DNA from 4 places in the Pectobacterium colocasium genome. Region 2 is predicted to be linked to each of the others. Evidence: predicted binding sites of a transcription regulator. Region 2 holds the regulator's gene; each other region holds the start of a gene.
The links. The regulator CRP, encoded in region 2, controls carbon source genes, mostly activating them, when cyclic AMP is high. The targets are predictions, from matches to a motif close to ATGTGANNNNNNTCACAT.

Region 1 (3,333 bases), 820 kb from region 2:
GCCTTCCTTTAAGAGAAAGACGTTTCTCGGATTTGCCTTTTGCCAAATCACTTTGCAGAAAACGCGGGATATCTTGTGCCGCTGCGCGATCGGCTGCCAGCGTGTGAAGATAGTATTTCATCAGCGTGGGAATAAAATCGGGTTCCCCACCTAATTCGCAGCTTGCCAGATTTAAGATATCTATCATGTGCGCAGGGACTCTGCTTTCTAGCGCCTTACGCTGTACATCCAGCGCTTTCTTAATCATGGGCGTAGATTGATGGGGAATGATGGCAACATTCCCGCAGCGGTTGCAAACGCCAACCAAAACCTGTCTCACCACGCCGCTGTTATCGCTGAATGGGACGTCTCTAAGCTGAAACGTCGCAGTTTCAGGTGACTGGCATGTGTTACAGAGAGCGGACTGTGTATCGCCGACTTTGAAAATTTTCATGTCATCGCCTCAATGGTGGACGCTAATAAAGACACAATTTGGCTCGGAAAAATACCATCTGATATACCACGATATTCCCCGATGGCGGCAACGGATGATATGAACATCAATATGCGCTGCAAAATGATGGGGTGAAGAAGAGTAGGATGTCCCCGAAGATTGATAAATAATATCAATGAGTTCTGCTATTGATGTTTGCCCGGTTGCCAGCAAATTCTTTGTACTGATATTTCCTCTGGCTTCATGCAACACAGTACCCGACTGCAAACAGACGATAAGCTGCTTTTTGGCATCCTTGAAACCCATCCCTTCACCTATATTGTACGAATTTATTCGTACTTTATCCATGTGATTTTACTTTCCTGAACGAAGGAAAGAGATATAACGTACGGATGGTGGGATGGGGATGTGTTTTGTATGAAAGAGGAAGGTGTCTCGCATTTTCCTCTTTGCAAATCCTACTTTTTTTCCTCGCTATGATTCTGCCGGTAGCCCTGATACGTCAGGGCGACGTTTTTGAAGTATTCCGTCATGTAGTTAATGCAGACCTGTACTTTTAGCGGCAGGTTGTCTTTGCGGGTGTAGAGCGCATAGACCGGGCGCGGATCGGAGTGGTAGCGGTTAAATAAGATCTCAATTTCGCCGCGATTGATTTCATCCACGATCCACATGAGCGGCACGTACGCGATACCCGCGCCAGCCTTGAGCCAGCGCACCAGCGTTTGCGGATCGTTGGTGACAAAGCGTCCTTGTGGCGTGACGCGGGTTGAAATGCCTTCCGGGGCGATCAGCTCAAATTCGCTGTCGGGACGCACGCTGTATTCCAGCCAGGAAAAATTCACCATATCTGCCGGTTTATCCGGCGTGCCGTGCTGTGCCAGATAGCTTTTGGCGGCACAGACGACCATGGGCATCGAGCCTAAGCGTTTCGAGAAAAGGCTGGAATCCTGTAACGCGCCGACGCGGATAACGATATCCAGCCCGTCGGCAATCAGGTCAGGAGCGGGAATTCCTGTGACCAGATTAACGGACAAGCCGGGATATTCCTTCAGCATCGCGGCAGTCATGGTGGACAACACATTCTGCGCCATCGTAGAAGAACTGCCGATGCGCAGTGTGCCGATCGGCGTATTGTTGAAAGCGTAGAGCTGCTCATGGACCTCATGCGCCTCATGCAGCATGCGGCGACAACCGTGATAGTAAATTTTCCCCGCTTCCGTCAGTCCAATGCTGCGCGTACTGCGGTTCAGTAGCTTAATCTGTAGTTCATCTTCAAGCTTGGTGACGGTTTGGCTGACGGCGGATACGCTCATCTGCAACTGGCGGGCGGCCGCGGTAAAAGAACCAAATTCCACCACGCGGGCAAACACCGACATACTCTTTAGTCTTTCCATTATTCACTCTGGCTTAAAAGTGATTTAGATCACACTATGTAGATAAGGTGATAATAAGCATCCATAATATAGCCTATCCGGTGATGCTGAGTGGAACATTGTCCGCCATCGTTCAAGCGGCAGCGTTGCCTGAAGGCGAAAGCGAACAGACATCGCCCCTGTGGTCGTCCATGATTATTCACCACTCAGAGCTAACCAATGGTTGTGTTTATTTACCCAATGTAGATCGTGCGCTGATTTCCCATCGCTAGTCAGCCTCTGCTGGCATCGCTATTCATCAGTTTAACGCTATTTAATTCGCTGGCTACAGCCTGCGGGATGACGCGCTTTTGTCTATGCTGAACGTCAGCATCAGACGACATCATTTACCATCCGGTAGCGAACCTGCGCGCTACCGCTACCTAATAGAAAAAAGGAAAAGAGGATGAGTTCACTCCCGGTTATGGTGCTGTTCGGGTTGTCATTTCCCCCCGTATTTTTTGTCCTGCTGGTGTCATTGACTCTGTTTTTTGTCGTGAACCGCCTGCTGCAACCGACGGGTATCTATGACTTCGTCTGGCATCCGGCGCTGTTTAACAGCGCGCTGTTCTGCTGTTTGTTCTATTTACTCTTCCGTTACGGTCTGTGAGGCGTCTGTGAAAGCGTTCTTTTTAACCTTGTTTAGACAGCAGGCCGTGCTGATCAAAAAACTGAGCCGCGTGGTTATTACGCTGGTGATTGTGCTGTGCGCGATTGTCGCCATTTTCCGTGTCTGGGCGTTTTATACCGAATCACCCTGGACGCGCGATGCCAAATTTACGGCGGACGTTGTCGCCATTGCGCCGGACGTCAGTGGGTTGTTGAGCGATGTTCGCGTCACGGACAATCAACTGGTGAACAAAGGGGATGTGCTGTTTGTCATCGACCAGCCGCGCTACCATCAGGCCGTGGCGCAGGCGGAAGCCGATGTCGCCTATTATCAGGCGCTGGTAACAGAAAAACGTCGTGAATCAGGGCGTCGTGCGCGACTGGGCATCAGTGCGATGTCGCAGGAAAATATCGATCAGTCCAGTAATGCGCTGGAAACCGCCACGCACCAGCTTGCTAAAGCGCAGGCGGTATTGTCACTGGCGCAGTTGGAGCTGGAACGCACCGTGGTACGCGCCCCTGCCGATGGTTGGGTGACCAACCTGCATGTGCAGAGCGGTGAGTTCATCGAACGCGGCAATACGGCGGTGGCGCTGGTGAAGAAGGATTCGTTCTACCTGCTGGCGTACATGGAAGAAACCAAGCTTGAAGGGGTTCGCCGCGGCTACCGCGCGGAAATCACCCCGCTGGGCAGTGAAAAGATATTTTACGGCACGGTGGATAGCGTGGCGGCGGGCGTGAATAACAGCAGCAGCAGCGCGAACAATAAAGGCCTGGCGAATGTGGATTCTAATCTGGAGTGGGTGCGTCTGGCGCAGCGTGTGCCGGTAAAAATTCGCCTCGATCGTCAAATGGGCGGCCTCTATCCGGCTGGCACGA
Region 2 (3,333 bases):
GTCAATGAACGTGGTCACTCGCGTGAAGCGGTGATGGATTCCGTCGTCCGTTCGATGGAAGACTACATCACCTACATCACCCCGCAGTTCTCCCGTACGCACATCAACTTCCAGCGTGTGCCCACCGTGGACACCTCCAACCCGTTTGCTGCCAAGTCGATTCCCTCACTGGATGAAAGCTTCGTCGTCATTCACTTTCAGGGGTTGGATAATATTGACTATCCCTATCTGCTGGCCATGTTGCAGGGATCGTTTATCTCCCACATCAACACGTTGGTCGTTCCCGGCGGGAAAATGGGGCTGGCGATGGAGCTCATCATGGCACCGCTGGTGCAGCGGTTAATGGAAGGGAAAACCATCGAATAAGCCAGACTGGGCACGGCAGAACCGTGCCCAGAAGAAGGGATCAACCCAACACTCTAATTTCGTGGCTGTGCGTCACCTCAACGGCTTTGCCCAGCATCAATGCCACAGAGCAGTATTTTTCCGCCGACAGGGCGACAGCTCGTTCAACGGCTTTGTCGGTCAGCCCTTTCCCCGTCACGATAAAATGCAGATTGATATGGGTAAATAAGCGCGGCGCTTCAGACCGGCGCTCTGACGTCAGTTTCACTTCACAGCCCGCCACATCGTTGCGGCCTTTTTGCAGAATCGAAACCACATCAATCGCGCTGCATCCCCCCACAGACATCAACACCATTTCCATCGGGCTGGGCGCTTTATCGCCGGAATTGCCGTCCATCAATATCTGGTGCCCTGACGCGGATTCGCCCAAAAACGTTAAGCCTTCAACCCATTTTACCCGTGCCTGCATGGTGCCTCTCCACTAAAAATTTTTTGAAAATTTATACCGTTACTGTACAAAAACCAGCGTTAATCAGAGCTTTGTCATGCTGAAGCGAGACAACACAAGACACGTCCTTAAAGCTGTGTTAAAACGAAAACAGAATAGACCTTTTCTGGACAAACCCAGAAACGAAGAAGATGATGACGTAGCCGGACATACCCCAGCCACGTTTACGGTGCGGCAAGGCAGCAACCGGAAAATCAAGGGTACAGTGGTTCCAGTATATTCCCTGACGTCATTCTGCCTAGACTGAATTTTATTTTTTTGAGCAGTTAAACACGCCGTACAGGGAACTCTGACCCCTGTAATTTGCGCAGTGAATTACAACAGAGGATGATAGCGAATGGTTCTCGGCAAACCGCAAACAGACCCAACTCTCGAATGGTTCCTTTCCCATTGTCATATCCACAAGTATCCATCGAAGAGCACGCTTATTCACCAAGGTGAAAAAGCAGAAACGCTTTACTACATCGTGAAAGGCTCTGTCGCAGTGCTAATCAAAGATGAAGAAGGCAAGGAAATGATCCTTTCCTACCTCAATCAGGGCGATTTTATCGGCGAGCTCGGCCTGTTTGAAGAAGGTCAGGAACGCAGCGCTTGGGTGCGGGCAAAAACCGCCTGTGAAGTGGCTGAAATTTCCTATAAAAAATTCCGCCAGCTCATTCAGGTTAACCCAGATATCCTCATGCGTCTGTCTGCGCAAATGGCAAGCAGACTCCAGGTGACTTCAGAGAAAGTCGGCAACCTCGCCTTCCTTGATGTGACCGGTCGTATTGCTCAAACTCTACTCAACCTGGCCAAACAACCTGATGCCATGACGCATCCAGATGGCATGCAAATAAAAATTACCCGTCAGGAAATTGGGCAAATCGTTGGCTGCTCGCGTGAAACCGTGGGCCGCATTCTGAAAATGTTAGAAGACCAGAACCTGATCTCGGCACACGGTAAAACGATTGTCGTTTACGGCACTCGCTAAATCCCTGTCGCTGTACCCTACCCACAAAAAAGCGTGAAGCCTCGGCCTCACGCTTTTTTTATGGCGAGCTTCCTGCTCGCCACCCTTTGGGCCGCCGCAAGCGGCGTTGAAAAACGTTCCCTACGTTTTTTTATGGCGAGCTTCCTGCTCGCCACCCTTCGGACCGCCGCAAGCGGCGTTGAAAAACGTTCTCTACGTTTTCCTATCACACCGTTTTCAGTGAGTAATCAATTTGCTGCATTAACAACCTGTGCGACGGCGTTGGCGAACTTCTCCATCCCCTGCGCAATGTCATCCTCATCAATGATCAAAGACGGCACAAAGCGGATGACGTTCGGCCCTGCCATCAGCACCATCAGACCCTGAGCCGTTGCAGCAGCCAAAAACTCACCCGCGCGGCCATGCCACTGCGGTTTTAGTTCTGCCCCCAGCAGGAGCCCCATGCCGCGAACCTGCTCGAATACGCCGTACTGCTGGTTGATTTTCTCCAGTTCACTGACAAAGCGATCGTGCCGATCCGCGACGCCTGACAGCACTTCCGGCGTATTGATGATATCCAGCGCAGCTTCCGCCACCGCACAAGCCAGCGGGTTGCCGCCGTAGGTGGTTCCGTGTACCCCCACCGTCATCGCAGAAGCGATCTCTTCCGTCGTCAGCATCGCACTAATCGGGAAACCGCCACCCAGCGCTTTAGCGGTGGTGAGAATATCCGGCGTAATACCGTAATGCATATAGCTGAATAATTTACCGGTACGCCCCATCCCACTCTGCACTTCATCAAATACCAGCAGCGCCTTGTGTTGATTGCACAGCTCGCGAACGCCTTGCAAAAACTCAGCCGTAGCCGGTGTAATGCCGCCCTCGCCCTGAATTGGCTCCAGCACGACGGCACAAGTGTGATCGTCCATCACCGCTTTGACCGCAGCCAGATCGTTGAAAGGAACATGGACAATATCCGCAGGCTTAGGCCCGAAACCATCGGCATATTTAGGCTGTCCACCAACCGAAACGGTAAACAACGTCCGGCCGTGGAACGCATTGTAGAAGGCGATGATCTTGGTTTTATACGGGCTATGACGTTTAACCGCATAGTGACGTGCCAACTTAAACGCCGCTTCGTTAGCTTCAGCGCCGGAGTTAACAAAAAACACGCGATCGGCAAAAGTGGCATCAATCAATTTACTGGCGAGGCGTAGCGCAGGCTCGTTGGTGAAAATATTGCTGGTGTGCCACAGCTTTTCACCCTGCTGCTGCAATGCGTTCACCAACGCAGGATGGCAATGACCCAGTGCCGTAACCGCAATGCCACCGGAGAAATCAATATACTCACGGCCGTCCTGATCCCAGACGCGGCTCCCTTTACCTTTCACTGGTACAAACTTCGCGGGTGCATAAACCGGCAAAATCACTTTATCGTGAGTATCCCGTGTCACTGCTTTCTGCTCTGCTGCCATTTGCTGCCTCACTCTGCTATCCATCACGTTAGAATGAAAATATAGTCAATAAATAT
Region 3 (3,333 bases), 2.3 Mb from region 2:
CTGCGTAGTCCTGTTTAACCCGGCTAACGGCACCTGTTTTGCCTCCTTCGGCGCGCACCCGGATTTCGGTGTAGCACTGGAGCGTACCGTCACCGAACTGCTGCAAGGTCGCGGTCTGAAAGATCTGGACGTCTTCACCCCACCGACGTTTGATGATGAAGAAGTGGCCGAACACGCCAATCTGGAAACCCACTTTATCGATTCCAGCGGCCTGATCTCCTGGGATATGTTCAAGAAAGACGCGGATTATGAATTTGCCGACTGGAGCTTTAAAGGGTCGACGGAAGAAGAATTCGCGACGCTAATGGCGATCTTCAAACAAGAAGATAAAGAAGTTTATATTGCCGACTATGAGCATCTTTCTGTTTATGCCTGCCGCATCATCGTGCCAGGAATGTCAGACATCTATCCTGCTGATGATCTGTTATTGGCCAATAACAGCATGGGTGCTCACCTGCGTGACACGCTGCTGGCGCTGCCTGACAGCAAATGGGAGAAAGAAGACTATCTGGCTCTGTTACAACAGCTGGATGACGAAGGGCTGGATGACTTCACCCGCGTACGCGAACTGCTCGGCATTGCTACCGGTAAAGATAATGGCTGGTTTACTCTGCGCGTTGGCGAATTGAAAGCGATGTTGGCACTGGCCGGCGGCGATCTGGATCAGGCGTTAAGCTGGACAGAGTGGACTCAGGACTTCAATGACTCCGTCTTTACAGCGCAGCGCAGCAATTATTATCGTTGCCTTCAGACACTGCTGTTACTGGCACAGGAGCCTGAACGCGACCCGGCAGAATATTACGACGCCTTTACCAAAATGTACGGCAGTGAAACGGTTGATGCCGCCAGTGCCGCCGTGGCTGGCGAAGCTTGCTTCTACGGCTTGTTTGCCGTGGATGACACCTTTGCCACGTTGCCTGCACACCAGTCACTGCTGGCTGCCTATGAAAAACTGCAGCAAGCTAAACGCCGTTACTGGCAAGCAAAATAATGTCTGATGGCGGCAGCCCGCGCGTCTTATATTGATAAGTACACGCTATGGCAAATAGCAATCTGCCGCTAGTCATCTTAAATAGCTCTTTATCTTAAAGGGCTATTTTATTATCTACAGGACGAATATTTATTATTCGTAATGCATAATCAGAACATTGTTATTGAATGGTGAATTTTTAATTAAATTACGTCGACAAGGTGGTACTGAAATTCTACAAAACATGATTTTTATTAACGCTAAATCGGTAGGTTTAACGCCTCCTCTTCAACTCTTTTTGCAAAATTTAAAATATTTTTTATCATAATATTCAAATAGTTAACCTGAAAAACACGGTATCCCACCCTCTTTGCCACCTTGTTAGTTTCTTGCAATATGATCCACGTCAAATTTTACCGTATACTGCTTTGTTAGTATCTCAATGCTGATAATTTTTAAGAGAGAGTTAGTGTGAAAGCTGACAACCCCTTTACTCTATTACTCCCGGCTGCAATGGCAAAAGTTGCTGAAGACGCCGGAGTTTATAAAGCTACCAAACAACCGTGTACAACGTTTTATTTGGCGATAACCGCGGGTGTATTTATTTCGATCGCCTTTGTCTTTTATATTACCGCCACCACAGGAACCTCAACGATTCCTTTCGGTATCGCGAAACTGATCGGTGGTATTTGTTTCTCCCTTGGTCTCATGTTGGTTGTCGTCTGCGGTGCGGACTTGTTCACCTCAACCGTTCTCATCGTGATTGCCAAGGCCAGTGGACGTATTACCTGGAAGCAACTAGCCTATAATTGGGCAAATGTCTATGTCGGCAACCTGATTGGCGCACTTTTCTTCGTTGGGCTTATCTGGTTCTCGGGAGAGCACATGGTCGCGAACGGTGCGTGGGGCCTCAACGTCCTGCAAACGGCAGAACACAAGCTGGAACACACATTTGTTGAAGCATTGTGTCTAGGTATTCTGGCTAACCTGATGGTTTGTCTGGCCGTGTGGATGAGCTACTCCGGCCGTACACTTACCGACAAAATGTTTGCCATGATCCTGCCTGTCGCCATGTTCGTTGCCAGTGGCTTTGAGCACAGTATCGCGAACATGTTCATGATTCCTATGGGCATCGTTATCAAAAATTTTGCGACCCCAGAATTCTGGAACGCCATTGGAATGGTGCCTTCTCAATTTGAACATTTAACCGTTAGCCACTTCATTACCGATAACCTGATTCCCGTCACGCTTGGGAACATCATCGGCGGTGGTGTCCTGGTCGGTTTGACATATTGGGTAATTTATTTGCGCGGTGGAGACAAGCACCACTAAGGTGCAATCGGCCGCAACGTCGGGTTTTAAGAAATCCATATCAAAGGTAGGTGTAAAATGACCGAGCTGAATGAAAAATTGGCCAATGCATGGCAAGGCTTTAGCAAAGGTGAATGGCAGGATAACGTCAATGTTCGTGACTTTATCCAGAAAAACTACACGCCGTATGAAGGTGATGAGTCTTTCCTGGCTGGCGCAACCAAAGCGACGTCTGCCCTGTGGGACAGCGTCATGGAAGGCATCAAGCAGGAAAACCGCACTCACGCCCCTGTTGATTTTGATACCAATGTTGCCGCAACTATCACGTCTCACGACGCGGGATATATCAACAAAGGTCTGGAAAAAATCGTTGGTCTGCAGACTGACGCTCCGCTGAAACGTGCGTTGATTCCGTTCGGCGGCATCAAAATGGTTGAAGGTTCATGCAAAGTTTACGGCCGTGAACTGGATCCTCAACTGAAAAAGGTCTTCACTGAATACCGCAAAACGCACAACCAGGGCGTGTTCGATGTTTATACTCCAGACATCCTGCGTTGTCGTAAATCTGGCGTTCTGACTGGTCTGCCAGATGCCTACGGCCGTGGCCGTATCATCGGTGACTACCGTCGCGTTGCGCTGTACGGTATCGACTACCTGATGAAAGACAAGTTTGCTCAGTTCACTTCTCTGCAAAGCAAACTGGAAAACGGCGAAGATCTGGAAGCGACAATCCGTCTGCGTGAAGAAATTGCCGATCAGCACCATGCTCTGAGCCAAATTAAAGAAATGGCCGCTAAATATGGCTGTGATATTTCTGGCCCAGCCACAACGGCTCAGGAAGCGGTTCAGTGGACTTACTTCGGCTACCTGGCTGCGGTGAAATCACAGAATGGTGCAGCCATGTCCTTCGGACGTGTATCCACCTTCCTGGATATCTACCTTGAGCGTGATCTGAAAGCGGGCAAAATCACCGAAGAAGAAGCTCAGGAAATGATTGACCATCTGGTCATGAAACTGCGTATGGTGCGTTTCCTGCGTACTCCTGAGTATGA
Region 4 (3,333 bases), 1.3 Mb from region 2:
ACGATGGTACTGTGAAGATTGCTTCAACCGACGGTGAAAAAGCGAAACACGCGATTCGTCGTATTGAAGAGATCACCGCTGAAATCGAAGTTGGCCGCGTGTATCAGGGTAAAGTTACCCGCATCGTTGACTTTGGTGCTTTCGTCGCTATCGGTGGCGGCAAAGAAGGCCTGGTGCATATTTCTCAGATCGCCGACAAGCGCGTAGAGAAAGTGACTGACTACCTGCAAATGGGTCAGGAAGTGCCGGTCAAGGTTCTGGAAGTTGATCGTCAGGGCCGCGTGCGCTTAAGCATCAAAGAAGCAACGGCGCAAACTCAGGAAGCGGCAGCCCCGTCTTCTGAGGAATAACGACTGTTAGAAAACGGTCTTATGGCACCTTGTCTAATTATCATGGCAAGGTGCCACGTGTATCGTAAGGGTATGGATGTCCTTGCGTTGAGCGGTCCGGGACAGGATGTTCATCCAATGTTTGTCTTCGGGAGTGGGAAATGAAGCCTTTCTTGCGCTGGTGTTATGTTGCAACAGCACTCATGCTGGCAGGATGCAGCAACACGGATTGGCGTAAAGACGCAGTATTGGCGATTCCGTTACAGCCTACTTTACAGCAAGAAGTGATTCTGGCACGCATGGAACAAATCCTTGCAAGCCGGGCATTAACCGATGATGAGCGAGCACAGCTATTATATGAGCGCGGAGTGCTGTATGATAGTCTCGGGTTACGGGCATTGGCGCGGAATGATTTTTCACAAGCGCTGACGATCCGCCCTGATATTCCAGAAGTTTTTAACTATTTGGGTATCTATTTAACGCAGGCTGGCAATTTTGATGCTGCCTATGAAGCGTTTGATTCTGTACTAGAGCTTGATCCAACTTACAATTACGCGCGTTTAAACCGGGGCATCGCTTTGTATTACGGCGGTCGCTACCTGTTAGCGCAGGATGATCTGCTGGCGTTTTATCGAGACGATCCGAATGATCCTTTCCGTTCGTTGTGGCTGTATCTTGTGGAGCGAGAAATCAATCCAGAGACGGCCAAAGTTGCGTTGAAGAAACGCTATGACGACGCCAAGAAAGGGCCTTGGGGATGGAATATTGTCGAATTCTACCTAGGTGGTATCAGTGAAAAAACACTGATGCAGCGTTTACAGGAAGAAGCTACGGATAACACTTCGCTCGCTGAGCATCTCAGTGAAACTGACTTCTATTTAGGTAAGCACTACCTAAGTCTGGGGGACAAGAACACCGCCTTGGCGCTGTTCAAGCTGACGGTTGCCAACAACGTCCATAACTTTGTTGAGCACCGCTATGCATTGTTGGAATTGGCGCTATTAGGCCAAGAGCAAGACGACCTATCAGGATCGGACCAGCAATAGCTGACGAACACGTAATCAGCCTGAAAAACTTCGGTTATCACCTTCACGGGTGAGGGCTTTTTTGTTCGCTTTTTAATCCAATTTGAGCCGGTTCACACTTTTCAATGAAAATGACTGAAAATTTTCACGACGAGTTATGTAGACTGGCCGCCATGTGTAATGAGGCACGTGTACATGACTGATTTAGTAACTTCTTTTGCCGATTTGGGGCTGAACACCTCTATCCTTAACGCCCTGACTGACTTGGGCTATGAAAAACCGTCTCCGATTCAGGCGGAATGTATTCCTCACCTGCTGAACGGTCGCGATGTGCTGGGTATGGCACAGACCGGTAGCGGTAAAACTGCAGCGTTCTCTCTGCCATTACTGAACAACCTGAAACCTGAACTTAAAGCACCACAGATTTTGGTGCTGGCACCGACCCGTGAGCTGGCGGTGCAGGTAGCAGAGGCCTGCAATGACTTCTCCAAACATATGCATGGCGTGAATGTCGTCGCACTGTACGGCGGTCAACGCTATGACGTGCAACTGCGCGCGCTGCGTGGCGGAGCACAGATCGTTGTGGGTACGCCGGGCCGTCTGCTGGATCACCTGAAACGCGGTACGCTGGATCTGTCCAACCTGAGTGGTCTGGTGCTGGACGAAGCTGATGAAATGCTGCGTATGGGCTTCATCGAAGATGTTGAAAACATCATGGCTCAGATCCCTGCTCAACATCAGACTGCGCTGTTCTCTGCGACCATGCCGGAAGCGATTCGCCGCATTACGCGCCGTTTCATGAAAGATCCGCAAGAAGTTCGGATTCAATCCAGCATTACTACGCGCCCAGACATCAGCCAGAGCTACTGGACGGTGCACGGTATGCGTAAAAATGAAGCGCTGGTGCGTTTCCTGGAAGCGGAAGATTTTGATGCGGCGATTATTTTCGTTCGTACCAAGAATGCGACGCTGGAAGTAGCTGAAGCCCTGGAGCGTAGCGGTTACAACAGCGCTGCGCTGAATGGTGACATGAACCAGGCGCTGCGTGAGCAAACGCTGGAGCGCCTGAAAGATGGTCGTCTTGATATCCTGATCGCGACCGACGTTGCGGCGCGTGGTCTGGACGTTGAACGTATCAGCCTGGTAGTCAACTACGATATCCCGATGGATGCCGAGTCTTACGTTCACCGTATTGGCCGTACTGGCCGTGCGGGTCGTGCTGGCCGTGCTCTGCTGTTTGTTGAAAACCGTGAACGTCGCCTGTTGCGCAACGTTGAGCGCACAATGAAGCTGACCATTCCTGAAGTGGAATTGCCAAATGCAGAATTGCTGGGTCAACGCCGTCTGGCCAAGTTTGCCGCTAAAGTACAGCAACAGCTGGAAAGCAGCGATCTGGATATGTACCGTGCGCTGCTGACGAAACTGCAACCGCAGGAAGAGTTGGATGTTGAAACGCTGGCTGCCGCGTTGCTGAAAATGGCGCAGGGCGAACGTCCTCTGATTCTGCCACCCGATCCGGTATTCCGTCCTCGTCGCGAATTCCGCGATCGTGATGAGTCTCGCAGTGATTCACGTGGCGATCGTCGTCGTGAGCCTCGCGATTCCCGTGAACCTCGTGACGGCGATCGCCCGCAGCGTCGTGAGCGTCGTGATGCTGGTGAGATGGAACTGTATCGTATCGAAGTGGGTCGTGATGACGGCGTTGAAGTTCGTCACATTGTTGGCGCAATTGCCAACGAAGGTGATATCAGCAGCCGCTACATCGGTAACATCAAGCTGTTCGCGTCTCACTCGACGATCGAACTGCCGAAAGGTATGCCGGGCGACCTGTTATCGCACTTTACTCGCACGCGTATTCTGAACAAACCGATGAACATGCAGTTGCTGGGTGATGCTCAGCCGCACGAACGTCGTGGCGGTGGCCGTCCTGGTGGCGAACGCCGTGATGGCGCAGCGCCACGTCGCTCTTTCGGCGGTGG

Region 1: a site for CRP is predicted at 1,845-1,862, ahead of aaeR (HTH-type transcriptional activator AaeR). Genes of this name have one in related genera too.
Region 3: a site for CRP is predicted at 1,365-1,382, ahead of focA (formate transporter FocA). Genes of this name have one in related genera too.
Region 4: a site for CRP is predicted at 1,456-1,473, ahead of yrbN (protein YrbN). Genes of this name have one in related genera too.

The regions. Positions count from the first base shown of each region.
Region 1 is NZ_CP084032.1:294,943-298,275, forward strand. It holds gene LCF41_RS01330 (hypothetical protein) at 1-433, opposite strand, end outside; gene LCF41_RS01335 (hypothetical protein) at 443-781, opposite strand; gene aaeR (HTH-type transcriptional activator AaeR) at 892-1,827, opposite strand; gene aaeX (p-hydroxybenzoic acid efflux pump operon protein AaeX) at 2,252-2,455, shown strand; gene aaeA (p-hydroxybenzoic acid efflux pump subunit AaeA) at 2,463-3,333, shown strand, end outside.
Region 2 is NZ_CP084032.1:4,387,844-4,391,176, forward strand. It holds gene LCF41_RS19875 (phosphoribulokinase) at 1-366, shown strand, start outside; gene LCF41_RS19880 (OsmC family protein) at 407-814, opposite strand; gene crp (cAMP-activated global transcriptional regulator CRP) at 1,191-1,823, shown strand; gene argD (bifunctional acetylornithine/succinyldiaminopimelate transaminase) at 2,051-3,277, opposite strand.
Region 3 is NZ_CP084032.1:2,111,914-2,115,246, reverse strand. It holds gene ycaO (30S ribosomal protein S12 methylthiotransferase accessory factor YcaO) at 1-991, shown strand, start outside; gene focA (formate transporter FocA) at 1,442-2,302, shown strand; gene pflB (formate C-acetyltransferase) at 2,360-3,333, shown strand, end outside.
Region 4 is NZ_CP084032.1:733,400-736,732, forward strand. It holds gene pnp (polyribonucleotide nucleotidyltransferase) at 1-350, shown strand, start outside; gene nlpI (lipoprotein NlpI) at 491-1,375, shown strand; gene yrbN (protein YrbN) at 1,486-1,557, shown strand; gene LCF41_RS03335 (DEAD/DEAH family ATP-dependent RNA helicase) at 1,550-3,333, shown strand, end outside.